3 regions of the Streptomyces sp. NPDC101152 genome follow, and region 3 is predicted to be linked to each of the others. Evidence: riboswitches for the same ligand, from Rfam matches in the RefSeq annotation. Region 3 holds a riboswitch; each other region holds the start of a gene.
What was found. A riboswitch is a leader RNA that binds a small molecule or an ion and turns the genes downstream of it on or off. The one in region 3 is predicted to bind cyclic di-AMP.
Positions count from the first base shown of each region.

Region 1 (7,391 bases), on a different contig from region 3:
ATCGCCGAACTGGGCAGCAAGCATCACAAGGAGCGGCCTGAAGCGCTTTCCACCCGCCCGCACCAGGTGCTGGGCAGCCTCCGTGATGAAGGGGACCTCACTCTTGGTTGCTTCGAGCAAGCCCTCCTCGACGGCCGCCAATCCGGCCTGGACATCGGCTTCGAGAGCCTGGTCCCGCACGCTCAGCCCGAACGGCCCGACGACGGTCACGAGGGGTCTCCTGTCTGCTGGTGTCTATGGGCGGTTACGCGGTTTGTCGATAGGTCGCTGCCATCACTCAAGTCAGCGTATCCGGTCACCTTTCGATCACCGATGCCGCCCACCCGTCCAGGCCGGGCGGTATCGGATCACGACCGGTATGTTTTTGATCACCTGATATGAACTGATATGTACCGACCTGGGCAGTCGGTCGGGAGGGAAGCACGGCCCGTGTCCCGAACAGAAGTCGACGCCGAGCCCGGCAGCCGGCCTCCCCCCGAGGACGACCACGCCTTCCTCGGTCAGCCCAAGGGCCTGCTCACCCTCTCCGGCCTGGAGGTCTGGGAGCGCTTCTCGTTCCTCGGCATGCAGGCCATCCTGGTGCTCTACTTCGCCGACACCCTCGCCCACGGCGGCATGGGCATGTCGGCCGGCACCGCCGCCTCCGTCTCCGCGGCCTACGGCACCCTCGTCTACCTGGTCTCCGTCGCCGGCGGCTGGCTCGCCGACCGCATCCTGGGCTCCTACCGCGCGGTCCTGTGGGGCGGCATGCTGATCGCCTGCGGTCACTACGCCATGGCCGTGCCGACCTCCACCATGACCTGGGCGGGCCTCGGCCTGATCAGCGCCGGCACCGGGCTGCTCAAGCCGAACGTCGCCACCATGGTCGGCGAGCTGTACCGCACCGCCGACGAACGCCGCGACGCCGGTTTCGCGCTCTACTACATGGCGATCAACATCGGCGCCTTCGCGGGCCCGCTGATCACCGGCTGGCTCGGCGACCACAAGGGCTGGCACTGGGGCTTCTCGGCGGCCGCGGTGGGGATGACCTTGGGTCTCGTCCAGTACGTCGCCGGCCGCCGTCACCTGGCCGGGCGCAGGCGGACGGCGGAGTTCGCCCTCGCCCCGGACGCCATGCGCCGCGCGATCCGCCTGATCGTGGCGGGCCTGGTGACCGTGGCGGCGGTCGCCGTCGTCCTGGGCGCCGCCGGCCGGCTCACCATGGGCCGCTTCGTCGATGTGCTCACGCTGGTCTCCGTGATCGCCCCGGTGGCCTACTTCACGGTGATGTTCACCAACGCGCGCGTGACGCCCGCAGAACGCGGCCGGCTGCGCCCGTACGTCGTCCTCTTCCTGGCCTCCACCGTCTTCAACTTCATCCTCTTCCAGGCCTACTCGACGATGATGCTGCTGGCCTCGACGAACGCCGAGACGGCCATCCTCGGCTTCGACTTCCCGGCGAGCTGGTACGCCTCCGCGCTCGGCGCCTTCGAGGTCGCTCTCGCGCCCGTGGTCGCCGCCCTCTGGGTGCGCATGGGCCAACGCCAGCCGCACGCCTCCAACAAGATCGCCATCGGCGTCGTCCTGGGCGGCCTGTCGTTCCTGCTGATGGCTCTGCCGACCTCGGGGCACGGATCCGACGACCACCTGATGTCGGCCTGGTGGATCGTGGGCTCGTACCTCCTGCTCGGCCTCGGCGACATCCTGCTGGAGACCTCCGGCATGTCGGCCACGACGAAGCTCGCCCCGGCCGTCTTCGCCAGCCAGACCATGTCCCTCTGGTTCCTGTCCCTCGCCCTCGCCAACGGCATCCAGGCCCAGACCGTGAAGCTGTACGACGACGTCTCCAAGCCCGCCTACTTCGGCGTCAACGGCGCGATCGCGGTGGCCGCCGGCCTGGCCGTGGCGGCCGCCGCGCCCTGGCTGCGCCGCACGATGCACCCCGTCCACTGAGGTCACCGCGATGAGCCCGCACATCCGTACGTCCTTCCCGCACGAGACGACCCACGAGGACGCCTGGATCCCCCTCACGGACGGCACACTGCTGTACGCGCGCGTGTGGCGCCCTTTGACGAACGAGCCCGTACCGGCGCTCCTCGAATACCTCCCCTATCGCCTCTCCGACTGGACCGCGCCCCGCGACCACCAGCGCCACCCCTGGTACGCCGGCCACGGCTACGCCTCCGTCCGCGTCGACATCCGGGGCCACGGCAACAGCGAGGGCATCCCCGGCGACGAGTACTCGGCGACGGAACTCGCCGACGGCGTCGAGGTCGTCAACTGGCTCGCCGCGCAGCCCTGGTGCGACGGGAAAGTGGGCATGTTCGGCATCTCCTGGGGCGGCTTCAACTCCCTTCAGATCGCGGCCCTCGCGCCCGAACCGCTCAAGGCGGTCGTCACGGTCTGCTCAACGGACGACCGCTATGACAACGACGTGCACTACATGGGAGGTTCCGTCCTCGCGGTGGACATGCACGCATGGGCGGCGACCATGCTCGCTTTCGCCGCCCGCCCGCCGGACCCCCTGTACGTCGGCCCCGTCTGGCGGGAGATGTGGCTGAGGCGCCTCGAGACGATCGACCCCTTCATCCACACCTGGCTGGCCCACCAGACACGGGACGAGTACTGGCGCCACGGCAGCGTCTGCGAGGACTACGGCGCGATCCGGGCGGCCGTCCTCGCGGTGGGCGGCTGGCACGACCCGTACCGCGACACGGTGCTGCGCCTGGTCGAACACCTCCCGGCGGACCGGGTGCGCGGCCTGATCGGCCCCTGGTCGCACCAGTACCCGGACCGCGGCCTGCCGCCCGGCCCGGCGATCGGCTTCCTCCAGGAGACCCTGCGCTGGTGGGACCACTGGCTGAAGGGGGCCGACCCGGGGGCGATGGAGGAACCGCTGCTGCGCGCGTACATCAGCGACTCGCACCGCCCGGCGACGGTGTACGGGGTGCTGCCGGGGCGGTGGGTGGGGGAGGGGGCTTGGCCTTCGCCGGGGGTGAGGGTGGTGTCGTACGGGCTCGGGGACGGTGCTGTGTCACATGCCACTGATCCGAACGGTGGTGTGTCACACACCACCCCCGTCCCCGTCCGCTCCCCCCAGCACACCGGCACCGACGCCGGCCGCTTCTTCCCCTTCGGCAACGATGCCGATCTCCCGCCGGACCAGCGCGAGGAAGACGGGCGGTCGGTCTGCTTCGACTTCGCGGTGACCGAGGAGACGTGGGTGCTGGGCCGCCCGCGAGTGCGGTTGCGGGTGACCTCGGAGGTGCCACGCGGTCAGATCGCCGTACGGGTTTGCGACGTCGCACCCGACGGCGCCTCGACCCTGGTGACTCGGGGCGTGCTGAACCTCTCGGCGCGGCACGGCCGCGACAGGAACCTCCCCTGGCCGACCGGCGCCACCGAGGACGTCGACTTCGAACTGAACGGCATCGGACACGCCTTCCCGGCCGGCCATCGCATCCGGCTGGCCGTCTCCTCCGCGTACTGGCCGTGGATCTGGCCGCAGCCCGGTTCGCAGGCGGGCTTCGCCCTGGACCCGGCGGGCAGTGCGCTGGAACTTCCGGTACGCGCGCGTGCGTCGGACGAGCCGGCGATCACCTTCGAGGAGCCGGAGCAGGCCGGACCGCTCGGCGTGAACTCCCCCGTCACGCTGGACGAACCGCGCCCCGAACGGCTGGTCGTGCGGGACGTGGCCAAGGGCGAGTGGCGCCTGGAGGTCGACCCGCGCTACGGCGGCACGCGCGTGTACCCCGACGGCCTGGAGTTCACGGAGGACGCGTTGGAGACGTACACGATCCGGGAGGCCGATCCCCTGTCGGCCCGTACCCGCTCGGACTGGTCGATCCGGCTGCACCGGCCGGACCTGCCCTGGGAGACGACGATCCGTACGCGCTCCGAGGTCACCTGCGACGCGGAGGCGTTTTTCACCTCCAATGAGGTGATTTGCACGGAAGGCAACGAAGTGACCTTTCACCGGACCTGGGAGAAGCGGATTCCACGCACGGCCGGTTGAGGGCGAGTTGAGGTCATTGCCCGAATTGCCGCTCTTGTCTTCACCAGTGACTTGACTCACGCCGGAGCATGATCCGCACTTCGGGTGCATTTCGACCGGTACGCCTTTGCCCAAGCGTCAGTTGAAGCTTGGCAACAGCAAAGGATCAAGCACCCCATACGCCTCCGATCAAGGTCAATAGGGGTGATGTGTGAATCCGGCACTTGTTCCGGGCATGTGCTCTCGCATACGTTCCCGGCCTGTCGGGCGGACGCCGAATCCTGCCGCCGCCCGAACCACCAACCGAGAACGCACGGCAGGAGCGGGGGAACCAGGTAGGCCGCCGGACCGGATGTCTGTGGGCATTCGGGACGGCTCGGGGTGAAGTCGCACCGCCGTACGGCGGTGCGGCCGGGCATCTCCCGCCCGAACCCGACAGCTCACCTCGCAGGCGACGGAGAGGAACCTCGTCATGTCTGCTGCCGTTCAGCACCGCCGTACCCGAACGTCCCGCATCGTCCGCAAGCTCGCCGTCATCGGCACGAGCGCCGCCGTCCTCGCCCTCCCGGTCATCGGCGCGACCAGCGCCTCCGCGGCCACCACCAACGTGGTCACCGCCTCCTCGCTCGGCTATGCCAACAACCTGGACGGCTGGATCCGCGCCTCCCTCCACGTCATGGCGCAGCACGGGATTCCCGGCTCGTACAACGGCATCTACCGCAACGTGATCCGCGAGTCCTCGGGCAACCCGCTCGCCATCAACAACTGGGACTCGAACGCGCTCCGCGGCACGCCGTCGAAGGGCCTGCTGCAGGTCATCGACCCGACGTTCGCCGCGTACCACGTGGCCGGCACCTCGTACGACCCGTACGACCCGGTTGCCAACATCACCGCCGCCTGCAACTACGCGGCCGCGCGCTACGGCTCGATCGACAACGTGTACGGCGCCTACTGAGCCGGCCAACGCTTCAGAAGAGTCTCTCGAGGACGACGGCGATGCCGTCGTCCTCGTTCGACAGGGTGATCTCGTCGGCCACGGCCTTGAGTTCGGGGTGCGCGTTGGCCATCGCGACGCCGCGGGCGGCCCAGTCGAACATCGGGATGTCGTTGGGCATGTCGCCGAAGGCGATGGTCTCGTGCGGGCCCAGACCCAGGTGTCCGGCGGCCAGCGCGAGGCCCGTCGCCTTGGTGATGCCGCAGGGCTGGAGTTCGACGGTCCCGGGTCCCGACATCGTGACGGTGGCCAGCGAGCCGACGACCGAACGGGCCGTCGCCGCCAACTCGTCGTCGGACAGGTACGGATGGCGCAACAGCACCTTGCTGATGGGTTCGCACCACAGGTCGTCGCGCCGCTCGACCCGTACGGCGGGCAGCGTGGGGTGGGGCATCAGGTACCCGGGTTCGATGAGTGTGAGCCCGTCGACGCCGTCCTGGTCGACGGCCGCGTACACCTGGCCCACCTCGGCCTCGATCTTGCCGAGGGCGGTCTCGGCCAGCTCCCGGTCCAGGGTGACGGACCACAGCAGACGGTCCGCGCCGGCGTCGTACACCTGCGCGCCCTGTCCGCACACCGCGAGCCCCCCGCTGCCCAGGTCGTCGAGGAGCGTCCGCACTCTCGGGGCCGGCCGGCCGGTCACCACGAGGTGTCGGGCACCGGTGCCGGTCACGCGCGCGAGAGCGGCGAGGGACCGGTCGGACAGGGTGTCGTCGCCTCGAAGAAGAGTGCCGTCCAAGTCGGTGGCGATGAGGGCATATGCGGTGGGTGCGGCCATGATCAGAGAATACGGACCGGACACGCCCCCGACTCATCCCAAACCGGTCGACCGGCCTGTTCACCGCGGCCAGACCAACTCCCTTTCCGGCAGCGGCGCTTGGCAGGAACGCCCGCACCGAGCCCCGCCCCTGGTCGCGGCGGAGGAACACGGCGGTTCCCGGTCGGCGTCGGGTGCGAGGCCCGTCACTCGTACGGGGCGATCGGCCCGGGCGGCGAACCCGGGTGAGCGGCCGTGGGGACGTGACCTGCGGCCGCTCGTCGCCGACCGGGGTTCAGCCGTGCGCCGCCGCCAAGTGCCGAGCGAGCCTCGGGGACGCGAATTCCGTGCCGCAGACGAAGCGCATCACCGGGCCGTACGAGGCCGCGGCCGGCAGGCCGGTGAAGTACAGGCCGGGGACCGAGGAGACGTATCCGGCGCCCAGCTTGGGCGTGCCGCGGCTGACGGCGAGGTGGGTACGCAGTTCGGGGCCGAGGAAGTCCATCGCGGCGATGTCCACCCGGTATCCGGTGGCCGCGATGACGTGGTCCGCGGAGAGGTTCTCCGTAGCGCCGCCGAGGGTGCGCACGGTGAGCGTCGGGCTGCCGCCGTCGGCATCGGTCCGTACGATCCGCTCGACCTCGCTGACCTGCACCTTGCCCTCGAAGCGGTCGCGCAGCCACCAGGCGCCGAGCGGGCCGAGGACCCGGCGGACCAGGTAGTGGCGCACCTCGGCCGGAAGATAGCGGTAGGGGTGCGGGTAGTAGCTCAGCGCCCACAGGGACCAGGCGCGGCCGAAGGGCGACTCGGGACGGAGTTTGGGCTGCTCCCAGGGCGGCGCGCCGAAGGCGACCCTGCCGCGGCCGCGGGAGACCACCCGCACCCGGGCACCCGCCTCCGCCGCCAGCACGGCCGTCTCGAGCGCGGACTGGCCGGCGCCGACCACGATGAGGTCCTTGCCGGAGTACCGCGTGAGGTCGTGGTGCTGGGAGCTGTGGGAGACGGGGCCCGTGGGCGTGGGCCCGTCCGCCGCGGCGGCCAGTTCGGCGGGCAGGTGTGCGAGGCCGTGCAGCCCGGTCGCCACGACGACCGCCCGCGCGGTGAACAACTCGCCTGAGTCCAGCTTCAGTTCGAAGCCGCCGCCGCTGGCGCGGTCCACCGAGACGACCCGCATCTGCTCCAGCTCGGGCACGAGTTTCTGCTGGAACCACTCGCCGTACGCGATGAAGGTCTCGACCGGGATGATGTCCTCGTCGGTGACCAGCCGCCGGATGCCGGCGGCGTCGCAGTAGTCGGCGAGGGTGTGCCCCTGCTGCGGCGCGTCCAGGCTGGAGGCCACGGGCGTCGACTTCAGGAGCATCTTGGCGGGCATGTGGTCGCGCCAGCTGACCATGGGCTCGCCGAACACGCGGACCGGGATGCCGCGTGCGCGCAGATGGGCGGCGGTGGACAGGCCGAACGGCCCGGCGCCGATGATCGCAACCGGTTGAATCACGAAGTCCCTCCCCAGGACGGTCTTTTCGCCACTTCGTGTGGTTCGGTTCGGACGGCTGACCGGTCGGCTAGCCACCCGAACTGGTGGTATTGCCACGGCGGTTGGTCCGCCACAGCTGATACAGGTGCTTCGCGCCCGGCCGCACGAAGCGTGCGAGCATCGTGAGGAACGG
Region 1 covers NZ_JBIWPO010000002.1:210,401-217,791, reverse strand. Annotated here, with positions in the region: gene ACIRVK_RS03535 (polyprenyl synthetase family protein) at 1-210, opposite strand, end outside; gene ACIRVK_RS03530 (peptide MFS transporter) at 430-1,932, shown strand; gene ACIRVK_RS03525 (CocE/NonD family hydrolase) at 1,943-3,994, shown strand; cyclic di-AMP (ydaO/yuaA leader) riboswitch at 4,252-4,442, shown strand; gene ACIRVK_RS03520 (transglycosylase SLT domain-containing protein) at 4,446-4,928, shown strand; gene ACIRVK_RS03515 (HAD family hydrolase) at 4,942-5,745, opposite strand; gene ACIRVK_RS03510 (FAD-dependent oxidoreductase) at 6,020-7,219, opposite strand; gene ACIRVK_RS03505 (ATP-grasp domain-containing protein) at 7,287-7,391, opposite strand, start outside.
Region 1: linked by a shared signal. The riboswitch ahead of ACIRVK_RS03520 (transglycosylase SLT domain-containing protein) and the one ahead of ACIRVK_RS11870 (C40 family peptidase) in region 3 are both predicted to bind cyclic di-AMP.

Region 2 (7,391 bases), on a different contig from region 3:
AAGGAGGCCGTACGTCTCGCCGCCCGCCATCTGCCGCCCCGTCAGGCGGTGGCGCTGCTCGCCCGCGGTTTCGACGAGGATGCCCACCCGGACGTGCGGACCGCCGTGATCCGCGCCCTGCCCCCGCTGCTGGGGGTGCCGGAGGCCTGGCGGCTGCTGGACGCCGCCGCACGGGACGACACCCCGGCCGTGCTCAGGGCGGTCGTGGAGGTGGGGCCATGGGAACTGGCCCAGGCGCACCGCGACCGGTACGCGGCGGCGGTCGACGCGGTCTACGCCGCCGGCCTGGCGTCGTGCGAGGGGTTCTCCGGCTGGGCCTTCCTGCGGGCGCTGGCCCCGTGGACCCGGTACGCGCCGGGGCTGGCCGACCGGATCGCCGGCACGGTGTGCGACCTGGGCAGCCGGGAGCACTGGGACCATGCGGCGTGGGTGCTGCGCGACCTGGTCTTCTCCGACCTGCCGCATCCGGTGTCCGGCGCGGCCGACGGCAGCGCCTTCCACTGCGCGGTGACCGGGCTGCTGGCCGCGATGCACACGCCCGAGGGTGGCGGCGAGGCCCTCGAGGACCGGGACCTGCCGGCCCTGCAACGGCTGCGCACCCTGGTGTCCCCGTCCGACAATGGGGGACGGCCCGAGGTACTGGAGGAGATCGCCGCGCTGCTCGCTCCCGAACCGCTGCTGGCGGCCGAACGCGCGGGCGTGCTGTGCCGGTTGGTGGACCGGACCGAGGAACCGGACCGGCTGCTCGGACGGCTGCTGGATCTGGCGGAGGCACTGGAGGGCAGCCCGACGGTGGTCACGCTCCAGGCCTCCACCCGGCTGGACGCGGGCTGGGCGCACCGGGCCCGGCCCGAGCGCGGCACGGCCCTGCTGGCGGCGGCCGAGCGGCTCGCCGGCGACGGCGGCACCGTCCCCGGTCTGCTCGCGGCGGGGCTGGTGGCCCGCACGGCCGGCAGCCTCGGCTGGCCGGACGAATGGCGGTCGCTGCTGCGTGTGCTGCGCCGCCATCCGGACCCGGACGTACGGCACAAGGCGTACGAGACGATGACGGCGACGGAGTGACGGGGCCGGGGCGCTTTTGCCTCTGAGGCAAGGAATTTGCCGTACAGGCAATCGACCGGCTGAATGGAGAGCATGAGCTCTCCCGAAGCCGAGACCGGTGCCGAGCCCCCGGCCGGGCCGGACCAGGTACTGCCCGCCGTCGCGCCGCAGCTTCGCGCCCTGCGCAGGCGGGCCGCCCTCACCCTGGAGGCGGCGGCGCGTACCGCCGGGCTGTCACCGGCCCATCTCTCCCGGCTGGAGACCGGGCAGCGCCAGCCCTCCCTGCCGATGCTGCTCACTCTCGCCCGTGTCTACGGTACGACGGTCTCGGAGCTGCTGGGCGAGACCGTCGCCGACCGGGACGCCGTCGTGCGCGGCGCCGCCATGGAACCGACCGCCGCGGGCGGCTGGACCTACTACCAGGCCGGCGCGCCCGGCCGCGGCATGCAGGCCCTGCGCGTCCACGTACCGCACGGCTCGCAGGGCGACATCGTGCGGGTGCACCCCGGTGAGGAGTGGCTGTACGTCCTGAAGGGACGGCTGCGGCTGCGCCTCGGGGACACCGCGCACCGGCTCGGACCGGGCGACAGCGCGCACTTCGACTCGCTGACCCCGCACCGGATCGCCGCCCAGGACGCCGATGGCGTCGAGCTCCTGTTCGTACACACCCTGCTGCAGAGCCCCACGGCCACCCTGTGCCTGGGCCCCGTCACCGGAGACACGCCATGAGCAACAGAAACATGGAAGAGAAGTTTCCCCGCGCCCTGTGGGTGCGGCTGATCATCTACATCGCGGTGGGCCACCTCTTCGCGGCCTTCGTCTACCTGTTGTTCGCGGTCGGCGCCAAGTAGCCCGGCGTCAGTCGAGCAGCCGCTCCCGCAGGCGCCCGCGGATCTCCGGCGTCACGCCGAGGCCCTGCTCCAGGTAGGGCTCGACGCCGCCCCACGTCTCGTCGATCGTCTCGAAGGCCGCCTGAAGGTATGTGGCGCGCGCCTCGAACAGGGGGCTGAGCAGTTCCATGACCTCGGGGGAGTAGCCGGCCCTGGAGGTGCTGCTGCGGCGCACCTTGTAGCGGCGGTGCTTGGCGTTCGACTCCAGGTAGTCGGCGACGATCGCCTCCCGCTCGACGCCCAGCGCGAGCAGGGTCACCGCTATGGACAGGCCCGCGCGGTCCTTGCCCGCCGCGCAGTGCAGCAGCGCGGGCAGGCTGTCCTCGGCGAGCGAACGCAGCACGCGCGCGTGCTCCTCGGTGCGTTCCCTGATGATCTTGCGGTAGGAGGCGATCATCCGGTTCGCCGCCCGGCCGTCGCCGAGGATCTCGCGCAACTGGTCGATCTCGCCGTCCCGGACCATCCTCCAGAACCCGGAGCCGTCCGCCGGATCCGACAGCGGCAGGTTCACGTTGCGCACCCCCGGCAGTTCGACGTCCGGGCCCTCCAGCTTGTGGTCCGCGGCGTTGCGGAAGTCGAAGATCGTGTGCAGTCCCAATGAGGACAGGAACGCGGCGTCCTGCTCCGTGGCGTGCGCCAGATGGCCGCTGCGGAAGAGCACTCCGTGCCGCACCCGTCGTCCGTCCGTCGTCGGCAGGCCGCCCACGTCGCGGAAGTTGCGCACTCCGGCCAGCTCCGGTTCGGTCGACGGGATCTGCTGCGTCACGGGGGCTCCTCCCATTCGGCCCCGCCGGCGCGGCTCGGCGACGGGCACCTCCTCGACCATACCGGTCGGTACGGCAATGAGTTGTCCACAGGCGTTGCCGCCGGGGGCCGCCGCCGTTGATGATGTTGCTGCTTGATCGCACCTGTTCGAATGTGTGGGGGCTAGATGCTCGAGATCTCCGACAACGGCCGTACCTGGCTGCTGACCGGCCCGGCCAGCGGCTACGCCGTCCATCTCACCGAGGACGACGAGCTTCTGCACCTGCACTGGGGGCCGCGGATCGCGCTCGCCGACGCCGAGGCGCTCGCCGTCCGTCCGCTGCCCGTCTACCGGCCCTTCGAGTCGCAGCTGGACGGCCGCGAGGAGTACCCGGTCGAGGGCGGCCCACGGTTCACGCGGCCCGCTCTGTCCGTGCGCACCGAGGAGCGGCGCGGCACCGAGTGGCGCTTCGAGGCGTACGAGGCGGAGGGCGACCACCTGCGGCTGCGCTTCCGCGACGGCGGGCTCCTCGTCACGCTGCACTACCGCATGCGGCGCGACGTGGTGGAACGCTGGGTGACCCTCGACAACGAGGGGCCCGCGCCCCTGGAACTGCTGCGCGCCGACGCCGCCACCTGGACGCTGCCCGACCGCGAGGGCTGGCGGCTGTCCCAGCTGCACGGCCGCTGGGCCGCCGAGTCCCTGCTGACCGCAGCGCCGCTCACCCATGGCGAGAAGGTCATCGGCAGCCGCCGCGGCCACACCGGCCACCAGCACCTGCCCTGGGTCGCCCTCGACACGGACGCCACCGAGGAGCGCGGCGAGGTCTACGGCTGCGCGCTCGGCTGGTCCGGTTCCTGGCGGATCGCGGTCGCGCAACTCCCCGACGCGCGCGTGCAGATCACCGGCGGCGCCGGCTACGACGACTCCGGGCTGCTGCGCCTGGCCGCGGGGGAGTCGTACACCACGCCCGTCTTCGCCGGCCTGTGGAGCGAAGGCGGATTCGGGGGCGCGAGCCGGGCCTGGCACGCCTACCAGCGTGCCTACGTCATCCCCGACGCCGACCGGGACCGGCCGGTGCTGTTCAACTCCTGGGAGGCGACCGAGTTCGACATCTCCGAGGAGCAGCAGGGGGTGCTCGCCCGCCGTGCCGCGGCCATCGGCGTCGAACTGTTCGTCGTCGACGACGGCTGGTTCGGCAAGCGCACCAGCGACCGCGCCGGACTCGGCGACTGGACCCCCAACCCCGACCGCTTCCCCAAGGGCCTGGCGCCGCTCGCCGACTACGTGCACGCGCTCGGCATGCAGTTCGGCATCTGGGTCGAGCCCGAGATGGTCAACCCGGACAGCGACCTCTACCGCGCCCACCCCGACTGGGTGCAGTACCAACCAGGACGAAAGCGGACGGAGTTCCGCAACCAGCTCGTACTGAACCTGGCCCGCGAGGACGTCCAGGAGTACCTCTGGGAGCAACTGGACGCCCTGCTGTCCAGCGCCTCGATCGACTACGTGAAGTGGGACTTCAACCGCTGCTTCACCGACGCGGGCTGGCCCGGCGACCCCTACCCGCAGCGCCTGTGGGTCGACCACGTCCGCGCCCTGTACGCCCTCCTCGACCGGCTGCGGGCCGCCCACCCGGACGTCGCCTTCGAGTCCTGCTCGGGCGGCGGCGGCCGGATCGACCTCGGCATCATGAGCCGTACCGACCAGGTGTGGACCTCCGACAACACCGACCCGCTCGACCGGCTCGCCATCCAGCACGGCTTCAGTCAGATCCATCCCGCGCGGGTGATGGCCGCCTGGGTCACCGACAGTCCCAACACCCAGCTCAACGGCCGGGTCAGCTCGCTGCGCTTCCGGTTCGTGAGCGCCATGGCGGGCGTGCTGGGCGTCGGCGGGGATCTCACCCAGTGGACCGAGGAGGAGCTCGCCGAGGCTCGCGACTGGGTGAGCCTCTACAAGGAGATCCGCCCCTTGGTCCAGCACGGCGACCTCCACCGGCTGCGGCCCCCGACGGGCGGCCTGTGCGCGGTGCAGTACGTGCGTGGGAACGAAACCGTCGTCCTCGCCTGGCTCCAGGCCCAGAGTTACGGAGAACCCGTACCGGCCCTGCGGCTGCGCGGGCTCGACCCGGCCGCGTCGTACGAATGCCCTGAAACGGGCGAAATTCATCGAGGGGCCGTTCTGTCGCATCACGGACTGGTCACCGGATTGCGCGGCGACCTCGATGCGACAGTCATCCGGCTGCGCCGCATCTGAGCCTTCTGTCCGAATTGCTGGCTTCATTCCAACTCGCTCTGGAATGGGAAATGCTGGAGCACCGTCACGTGAGGAGCGTCATATCCGTGACGGTGCGTTGCACGTCATGTTCACGTAATTCATCTGCTCTTCAAGGGTGTTCGGGTGATGTGGACGTTCGGTAATTCACGGAGGGTGACCGTGAATTCCGGCAGTCGATCTACGGAAACGCATTCCACGGGAACCGGCGCTTGTCCCTCTGCGTCCTGGTCGCTTACGTTCGCCACCAATCCGGACGGACGCCCAGTCCTGCCGCCGCCCGGAGCCCGCACAACTCACCCGTGAACGGCAGGAGCGGGGGACCCACAGGTACGACGCCTGTTCCGGTCTCCGGAACGGCTAGGGGTAAAGCCGCGCCGAAAAAACGCGGCCGGGCATCTCCAGCCCGCACCCGACAGCTCACCTCGCAGGCGACGGAGAGGAATTCGCCATGCCCGCGAAGGGTAAGCACCGCCGCCCGAAGCCCAAGCGCTTCACCCGCTCCATCGCCGTCGCCGGAACCGGCGGCGCCGCTCTCGCCCTGCCGCTCATGGGGGCCACCGGCGCCCATGCGGCCACCGCGCAGTCCGCCCCCCGGTCGGTTTCCGAAAAGGCCGTCCAGTCCCTTCCGGCCGTCGGTAAGAAGGCGACCGAAAAGAAGACCGCCGCCAACCATCGGGGTGTGCGCACCTATTCGGTCCGGGCCGGCGACTACCTCTCGAAGATCGCCGACGAGCAGCACGTCCGGGGCGGCTGGCACAAGCTGTACGCGGACAACCGCCAGGCTGTCGGCGCCGACCCGTCGCTGATCCACCCGGGCCTCAAGCTCACCCTCGACGGCGGGGCGACGCCGACCGCCACCACCAAGTCCGCGTCCCCCTCCGCCGCGTCGTCCTCTTCCGCTTCCTCTTCCTCGTCGAGCGCCTCCTCCGCCCCGAAGGTCACCCAGGCCGTCGCGTCGACCGCCACCGGCTTCAACCTCCCCGTGACCGGCGGCACCATCGGCACCGGCTACCACGTCGCCGGCAGCATGTGGGCCAGCGGCTACCACACCGGCGTCGACTTCGTCGTCCCGACCGGCACCCCGGTCAAGGCCGTGGGCGCGGGCACCGTCGTCACCGCCGGCTGGGGCGGCGCGTACGGCAACCAGGTCGTCATCAGGCTCGCCGACGGCTACTACGCCCAGTACGGCCACCTCTCCCAGATCTCCGTCTCGGTCGGCCAGAGCGTGACCCCGGGCGAGCAGCTCGGCCTCTCCGGCGCCACCGGCAACGTCACCGGTCCGCACCTGCACTTCGAGATCCGCACCACGCCAAACTACGGCTCCGACGTGGACCCGGTCGCCTACCTCCGCTCCAAGGGCGTCGCCGTCGGCTAGCCCCCGCCGACCACGCGCCCGACACGCCGCCGAAGGCCGGACCCCGATCCCCGGGTCCGGCCTTCGGTGTTGCGGTCGTGTGGCGGGGCGTCAGGCGGTGTCGACAGCACGGGTCGTCCCCCGCGGCCGCGGCGAGCGCCGTACCCCGCCATCGCGGCCGGCTCCTCGCCCACGACGACTTCCGGCACGGCCTCGGCAACGAACCATGTCCGGATCGTCTCCGACTGCTCGACGGTCCGCTGGTGGAACAACGGGCGACTTCAGGGTCTGGCGGTTCACCCGTCAACATCCCTGATCCGAGGGGTATTCCGGTCTTGGTGAACCCTTTGGCAGTGGTTTATCTCACCGCCCGTCAACCCTTTCCTACGGTCGCGTAGGTCACATTCGAAGGTGAATCATGGCCGCCGTGGCAGACGATTCGAAAAGTGACAGCAGAGACAGCGGAGCAGTGATCGGGTCGTACGTCGCGGTGGGGGACAGCTTCACCGAGGGCGTGGGAGATCCCGGTCCCGACGGGGCGATGGTCGGCTGGGCGGACCGGTTCGCGGTGCTGCTCGCGGACCGGCGCCCCGAGGGCGACTTCTCCTACGCCAACCTCGCCGTGCGCGGCAAACTGCTCGACCAGATCGTGGCGGACCAGGTCCCGCGGGCCGTCGAACTCGCGCCGGACCTGGTCTCCTTCTGTGCCGGCGGCAACGACATCATCCGGCCCGGCACCGACCCGGACGAGGTCGCCGAGCGTTTCGAGCGGGCGGTGGCGACGCTCACCCGGGCCGCCGGCACCGTGATGGTGACGACGGGCTTCGACACCCGTGGCGTGCCCGTGCTCAAGCACCTGCGCGGCAAGATCGCCACCTACAACGGGCACGTACGGGCCATCGCCGACAGGTACGGCTGCCCCGTGCTGGACCTGTGGTCCCTCAGGACCGTCCAGGACCGCAGGGCCTGGGACGACGACCGGTTGCACCTCTCGCCCGAGGGGCACACGCGCGTGGCGCTGCGGGCCGGCCAGGTCCTCGGCCTCGAGGTGCCGGCCGATCCCGACCAGCCCTGGCCGCCG
Region 2 covers NZ_JBIWPO010000025.1:24,461-31,851, reverse strand. Annotated here, with positions in the region: gene ACIRVK_RS27825 (hypothetical protein) at 1-1,062, shown strand, start outside; gene ACIRVK_RS27820 (helix-turn-helix domain-containing protein) at 1,135-1,770, shown strand; gene ACIRVK_RS27815 (DUF6126 family protein) at 1,767-1,892, shown strand; gene ACIRVK_RS27810 (tyrosine-protein phosphatase) at 1,900-2,697, opposite strand; gene ACIRVK_RS27805 (alpha-galactosidase) at 2,863-4,935, shown strand; cyclic di-AMP (ydaO/yuaA leader) riboswitch at 5,241-5,400, shown strand; gene ACIRVK_RS27800 (peptidoglycan DD-metalloendopeptidase family protein) at 5,405-6,331, shown strand; gene ACIRVK_RS27795 (SGNH/GDSL hydrolase family protein) at 6,780-7,391, shown strand, end outside.
Region 2: linked by a shared signal. The riboswitch ahead of ACIRVK_RS27800 (peptidoglycan DD-metalloendopeptidase family protein) and the one ahead of ACIRVK_RS11870 (C40 family peptidase) in region 3 are both predicted to bind cyclic di-AMP.

Region 3 (7,391 bases):
GGCTGCCAGGTGTCACCGTGGTAGCCGCCGCGCCAGGTCAGCAGGCGCCGCTTGCCGGGCCGGCCCAGTGAGCGCCAGTACTGCAGGCACATCTTGACGGCCACCTCGACCGACACCGAGCCGGAGTCGGCGAGGAAGACATGCTCCAGGCCCTCGGGAGACATGTCGACAAGGAGCTTTGCCAACCGGACCGCGGGCTCGTGGGTGAGCCCGCCGAACATCACGTGGCTCATCCTGCCGACCTGCTCGCGCGCGGCCTCGTTCAGCACCGGGTGGTTGTAGCCGTGGATCGCCGACCACCAGGACGCCATGCCGTCGACCAACTCGCCCGAGCCGTCCGCCAGACGCAGCCGCACCCCGCTCGCCGACTCCACGACGAGCGGTTCGACGCGGCCGGGCATCGGGCCGTACGGATGCCACACATGCCGCCGGTCCAGCTCCAGCAGCTCGGCGACGGGCAGGTCAGGCATTGGGCGCGAGGTCCGTCCCGGCACCGCGGCGGCGCACGGCGACCAGGTCGGTACGCGGCTCGGCCGCCACCGGCGCCGTACCGCACACTCCGCCGCTCTCGTGGGAGCCGCACCCGGCACCGTCGTGGGACCCGCAGCCCGCGCTCTCGTGCGCCCCGCAGCCGCCTCCGCCCCGCACCCGGTGCTCGGGCAGCGTCACCTGGTCGGCGCCCTCCACCTCGAACCCGGCGTCCGCGATCATCTCGAGGTCGGCCTGGCCGGCCTGTCCCTCGGTGGTCAGGTAGTCGCCGAGGAAGATGGAGTTGGCGAGGTTCAGCGCGAGGGGCTGCATCGTGCGCAGATGGACCTCGCGGCCGCCCGCGATGCGCACCTCGATGTCGGGGCAGACGAACCGCACCATCGCCAGGATGCGCAGGCAGCGCTGCGGGGTGAGGTTCCACTCCTTGGCCAGCGGGGTGCCCTCGACCGGGATCAGGAAGTTGACCGGAACGGAGTCCGGGTCCAGCGCGCGCAGGGAGAAGACGACGTCGACGAGGTCCTCGTCGCTCTCGCCCATGCCCGCGATCAGTCCCGAACAGGCGGACAGGCCCGCCGCGTGCGCCTTGGTCACGGTGTCGACGCGGTCGGCGTAGGTGTGCGTGGTCGTGATGTCCCCGTACGTCGACTCGGACGTGTTGAGGTTGTGGTTGTAGGCGTCCGCGCCCGCCGCGCGCAGCCGCTCGGCCTGACCGTCGGAGAGCAGACCGAGGCAGGCGCACACCTCGACGCCCTCGTTCTGCTCCTTGATCGCCTTGATGGTGCCGGCGACCCGGTCCACGTCACGGTCGGTCGGACCGCGCCCGGACGCCACGAGGCACACCCGCTTGGCGCCGCCCGCGAGCCCCGCCGCGGCGGCCTTCGAGGCCTCCTCCGGCTTCAGCCAGGTGTACTTCAGGATGCCCGTGTCGGAGCCGAGCCGCTGCGAGCAGTAGGAGCAGTCCTCGGGACACAGGCCGGACTTGAGGTTGACGAGGTAGTTCAGTTTCACCCGTCGCCCGAACCAGTGCCGGCGCACCTTCCCGGCTGCGGCCACCACGTCGAGCAGGTCGTCGTCGGAAGTGGCGAGGACGGCCAGCGCTTCCTCGCGGGTCGGCAGCTCGCGCCGAAGCCCCTTGTCCACCAGCGTGTTCAGCAGGTCCATGAGAGCCGATCCTGTCCTACCGACCCGTCCGTGGCCAAGGAGACATTGAACAAGAGCCGCACTTCGCCGTGTGTGGATTGCCACACCATGGGGTGCGGCCGGTGCGACTAGTGTCTGTCCACTGCCTACAAAAGCCCCGGAGGAGCCATGGCGTTCGGCTGGATCGACGAGCAGGCGGAGCTGCGCCGCCGCGCCGGACTCGTCCGGACCCTGCGACCGCGCCCGGCCGACTCGCCGCTCCTGGATCTCGCGAGCAACGACTACCTGGGCCTCGCCCACCACCCCGAGGTCGCCGAGGGGGCCGCCGCGGCCGCCCGGACCTGGGGCGGCGGCTCGACCGGCTCCCGGCTCGTCACCGGCACCACGGAACTGCACACCGAACTGGAACGCGAGCTGGCCGGCTTCTGCGGCTTCGAGGCGGCGCTGGTCTTCTCCTCCGGCTACGCGGCCAACCTCGCCGCCGTGACCGCGCTGGCCCCGCACGGCTCCCTGATCGTCTCCGACGCGGCCAACCACGCCTCGCTGATCGACGGCTGCCGGCTGGCCCGGGGCGCCACCCAGGTCGTGCCGCACGCCGATCCGGAGGCGGTGCGCAAGGCCCTGGGGACGCACGAGGGCACTGCGGTCGTCGTGTCGGACACGGTGTTCTCCGTCGACGGCGACGCCGCACCGCTGGCCGCGTACGCCGCCGCCTGCCGGGAGCGCGGTGCCGGCCTGCTGGTCGACGACGCCCACGGGCTCGGTGTGCTGGGCCACGGCGGCCGGGGCGCCGCGCAGGCGGTGGGGCTCGCGGGCGCCGACGACGTGGTCGTCACGGTCACGCTGTCCAAATCGCTCGGCAGCCAGGGCGGAGCCGTCCTCGGCCCAGCCCGGGTCATCGACCACCTGGTCAACGCGGCCCGCACGTTCATCTTCGACACGGGCCTCGCCCCCGCGGCGGCGGGCGCCGCCCTGGCGGCCCTCAGGCTGCTGCGCCGCGAGCCGCAGCGCGCGGCGCGGGCTCGCGAGGTGGCCGCCGAACTGCACGCACGGCTGACCGCCGCGGGTCACGAGGCGGTACGCCCGGACGCCGCGGTGGTCTCGGTGCGTGCGCCGTCCCCGGAGGGGGCCGTGCGGTGGGCGGCCGACTGCCGTGCGGCCGGCCTCGCCGTGGGCTGTTTCCGCCCTCCCTCCGTGCCCGACGGCATCTCCCGGCTCCGGCTCACCGCCCGCGCGGACCTCTCCGACGCGCAGCTCGAACACGCGGTACGGGTGATCGGGGAAACGCGACCATGAGTCGGCGTGACACGGCCGGGCCTCGTCCGATCAGCGACTGATCGGAACTGATCAGGATCGATCAGGACCGGAACGCGGCTGTGAAGCCCGCCCAGCTCTCGGGGGAGAAGAGCAGCGCGGGCCTCGCCGGGTCCTTGGAGTCGCGCACCGCGAGCAGCCCGGCCGCCGGGCCGGAGTGCGGCAGCGCCGTCTCGACGCAGTTGTTCGCTCCCGTGCTGTAGCTGCTGCGCAGCCATCGCACGTCGTGCAGATCGGTACTGGAAGGAACGTTCCGAGGCAATGCGGTCATGGGTGCCTCCTTACGCGCCGTCATCGAGACCGGCGAGGTAATCCAACGAGTCCTCGGGCGAAAGGGCGTGGATCCGAAGGGTGTTGAAGGCCTCCGTATAGGCCTGAAGGTCTTCTTTCCGTTCGAGGTAGAGGCTACTCGTCAAGTGGTCGAGAACAACCACGTCCAGATCAGAAGTGCTCGAAAATGAGAAGATTACGAAAGGACCGGTGACGCCGACATGCGCCCCGGCAGTGAACGGCAGTACCTGGAGCCGCACTTGGGGCAGCCGTGCGGCCTCCATGAGCCGCTTCCGCTGGCGGGTCATGACGTCGGGGCCGCCGATCTCGCGGTGCAGCACCGCCTCGTCGAGGATCGCGGTCAGTTCCAGCGGCGGGTCCGCCCGCAGAACGTCCTGGCGGGCCAGCCGCACCTCCACCAGGGCGTCCAGCCGCTCGTCGTCAAGGCCGCCCACCGCGGCCCTGGTCACCGCCCGCGCGTACTCGGGCGTCTGCAGCAGTCCGGGGACCACGGAGGTCTCCAGGGTGCGCATCGCGCTCGCCTGGGACTCCAGGCTGATGAAATCCCGGTAGGTCGGCGGGAGCACCCCGCGGTAGGCGTGCCACCAGTGGTGCCGGCCGCCGCCCTCGTCGGAGCCCGCCAACGCCAGCAGCAGCTCGCGCAGTTGGGCGTCGCCGACGCCGTAGGCGTCCAGGAGCAACCGCACATCGGCCGGTTTCACCCCGCTGGAGCCGGTCTCGATGCGGCTCACCTTCGACTGGTGCCAGCCCACCAGCCGGGCCGCCTCACCGCTGGTGAGCCCCGCACCCGTGCGCAGGGCACGCAGTTCGGTGCCCAGTTTCCGACGGCGCACCGCGGGACCGTGCAGCATGCACTCCTCCTTACTCCTTCCGGGCCACCCAAATACGGTCTCTCGTCGCAGAGTTCACTGCTTTGAGCGACAGATATATGCATATCTTGGTGGATCGGCACCGTGACCGGCGCGGTAATGGCAGTCTGGCGAAGAAGCACCAGTCCGGGACCGTACTCGAACCATCCGCTCCGTGTCGGACTCCGGTCCCGTGGGAAAGGGACGACCGCGCCATGGCAGACCATCTGGAAGCATCCGTCACTCTGCCGAGCCAGCCCGCCTCGGTCTCCGCGGCCCGTGGCTACGTCATCACGACCCTGGCGGAGTGGGGACTGCCGGCCGATACGGAGATCGCCGACACCATCCGCCTCATCGTCTCCGAACTCACCACCAACGCCGTACAGCACACCTTCGGTCAGTCACCCACCTTCACCGTGGACATCAGGCTCGAGCGTGACGAACAACTGAGCATCGGTGTCACCGACAGCCATCCGCGCTTCCCCAAGCGGCTGCCCGCCGCCGTCCAGCAGGACAACGGCCGCGGCATGGTGATCATCCGCTGGCTGGCTGCCGAGTGTGGCGGCAGAATGCACGTACGGCCCACCAGGGAGGGCGGCAAGACGGTCTCCATCGAGCTCCCGTGGACCGTTTCGGCCCCGGCGGTGACGGCGGGTCAGCAGGAGCCGTAGGGGCCACCGCAGGCGCGCTGCGTCCCGGGCGCCGTCTCCCGGTCCTGCGCGGGCTCGTGGACGGGCGGTGAGGTGTCCCGCGTCCACGCGACCCGCCGCCGTACCAGCCGGGGCAGCAGCCCCCACAGACCCAGGCACGCGGACAGGGTGGCCGCGCCGGCCACCAGTCCGCCGGTCCGACCGGTCGTCACGTCCACGACCAGCAGCACCGATCCGGTGAAGGCGAACACCAGGACGCCCATGCCGACGGTGGCGAGCCGTGAGGAGACCTGCACGATGAGCGGCTTGGCGCCCTGCTGGAAGAGCGAGCGGTGCAGCGCGGCCGGGGCGGTGAAGAGTGCGGCGGCGAGGACTGCCAGCAGCAGCGTGGTGACGTACGTGGCGCGCTGGAACGTGTCGAGGGACGGGAAGCGCTGGGTGAAGGCCAGGCTCAGCAGGAAGGCGAAGAGGATCTGCACGCCGGTCTGGGTGACGCGCAGTTCCTGGAGCAACTCCACGAAGTTGCGGTCGGCGCGCTCGAGCGGGGTCTCGTTGCGCGCGGCGGGATGGTGGTGGGCCATGGGACACGGGTATCCAGCCGGACGCCGGTCAGGCCCGCGGGGACGACGGCCTGTCAGGTGGCCGCCGCCCCCGCGGGAGAGTCAGCTGACCCGTCCGTACCAGACGCTCTTGGTCCAGATCTTCTGCAGCCTCACCACGTCCCCGGTCCTGGGGGCGTGCCAGATCTTCCCCTGCCCGGCGTAGATGCCGACGTGGTAGACGTTCGACCCCGAGTGGAAGAACACCAGGTCCCCGGCCCTGCGGTTGCTCGCGGAGATGTGACGGGTCGTGTTGTACTGCTGGGCCGCCGTACGGGGCAGTTTCTTGCCCGCCGCCTTGTACGAGTACAGCGTGAGCCCGGAGCAGTCGAACCGGCGTGGTCCTGATGCACCCCACGCGTAGGGCGAGCCCTTCTTGGAGGCAGCCACCTGCAGTGCCTTCGTCGCCGGCGTCGCGGCCGAGGCGTCGGAGGCGACCCCCGGGATCACGACGGAGCCGCCCACGGCGGCGAGGGTGAGGGCCGAGGCCGTACCGGCCCGGACCATCAGCGACGGGACACGATTGAGCGCAGTCATGCGCAACCCTTCGTCAGCCGCCTGTGAAGGATGACCTGTCGGATTCGGGCTGGCGAAGTTGCCCGGCCGCTGACGCGGCTTCACCCCAAGGGCTGCTCGGACCGGTCATGGCGTGACCGTCCCGGCGACCCGTCGTGCTTGGGTCCTCCACTCCTGCCGATCCACTTCTGTCGACCGGTCATCCGTGCGGCGGCAGGACTCGGCGTCCGCCCGGATTGCCCCGCCGCGGTGGCGGGGGCTTGTCGTCAGACAGGGATCTTGACTCACGGATGTCCGAAAATCCCAATGGAATCGGGGTTTGTGTTGTTCCTCACCACTCACCCGTTCGGGTGGACGCCCCTGCGTTCGAGGCGGTGTCGAGGACCTCGAGGAGGCCCGGACCTGGGGTGGAATGCCCCATTCCGCCCTGCGGCCACGTGCGTTGCGCAACTTGGAGGGTCGCGAAAAAGGGGTCGCGTCTACTGCAAAGGGGGGTACGTCATTTGGTCCGTTTCGGCGCCGCTCCGGACGCCCGGCGTCAGGGCCGGGATGTCCGGAGCGGGCGTTCGCGTCAACTGTCGTCGTCCGGCGGCACGGTGACCCGGGCCGTGCGCCGCTCGCCGTCCAGGACCCTCAGGGCCCGCCGCAGCGTGGGGGCGTGCACCTCGTTCTCGCCGCGCTGGTGCATCAGGGCCAGTGCGTCGCGCAGTTCGGCCGCCCTGGCCACCAGCGCCTGCGCGGCGCGCAGTCCGCGGTAGGTGTCCCCGTGGTGCGCCGGGTTGATCCGGCCCAGCAGGTCGACCACATCGAGGTAACGGTCGATCAACTCGCCCTCGGCCCTGGTGAGCGCGGGCAGCGGCGGGAGTTCGGGTGGGAGCACCGGCCGCTCACCTCCCGCTCGGCGGGGCGACGGTGGCCTTGCGGCTGGGGATGATCCGGTCCACCAGCCCGTACTCCACCGCCTCCCGCGCGTCGAGGATCTTGTCCCGCTCGATGTCGGCGGTGACCTGTTCCGGGCTGCGTCCGGTGTGCCGGACGAGCATCTCCTCGAGCTGGGCCCGCGTCCGCGTCAACTCCTCGGCCTGGATGGCGAGATCGCTGGCCTGCCCTCGCACCGGTTCGTACAGCGCCGGCTGGTGCAGCACCACACGGGCGCCCGGCAGCGCGAACCGCTTGCCCGCCGTGCCGGCGCCCAGCAGCACGGCGGCCGACGAACCCGCCTGGCCCAGGCAGATCGTCTCCACGTCGCAGCTGACGTACTGGATGGTGTCGTAGATCGCCGACATGGCCGTGAACGAGCCGCCGGGGGAGTTGATGTACAGGGAGATGTCCCGGTCCGGGTCCTGGTACTCCAGGTGCATGAACTGCGCCATCACGTCGTTCGCCGACGTGTCGTCGATCTGCGTCCCAAGGAAGACGATCCGCTCCTCCAGCAGCTTCGAGTACGGATCCATGGTCTTCGAGCCGAAGCTCGTGCGTTCGGTGAACTCGGGCAGGACGTAGCGGGCGGTCGGTCGGGTCATGGGTGCCCCTCCTTCGGCGTC
Region 3 covers NZ_JBIWPO010000007.1:86,973-94,363, forward strand. Annotated here, with positions in the region: gene ACIRVK_RS11835 (adenosylmethionine--8-amino-7-oxononanoate transaminase) at 1-470, opposite strand, end outside; gene bioB (biotin synthase BioB) at 463-1,650, opposite strand; gene ACIRVK_RS11845 (8-amino-7-oxononanoate synthase) at 1,798-2,925, shown strand; gene ACIRVK_RS11850 (DUF397 domain-containing protein) at 2,987-3,214, opposite strand; gene ACIRVK_RS11855 (helix-turn-helix domain-containing protein) at 3,225-4,085, opposite strand; gene ACIRVK_RS11860 (ATP-binding protein) at 4,298-4,753, shown strand; gene ACIRVK_RS11865 (DUF6328 family protein) at 4,738-5,313, opposite strand; gene ACIRVK_RS11870 (C40 family peptidase) at 5,395-5,868, opposite strand; cyclic di-AMP (ydaO/yuaA leader) riboswitch at 5,872-6,083, opposite strand; gene ACIRVK_RS11875 (hypothetical protein) at 6,419-6,727, opposite strand; gene ACIRVK_RS11880 (ATP-dependent Clp protease proteolytic subunit) at 6,735-7,370, opposite strand.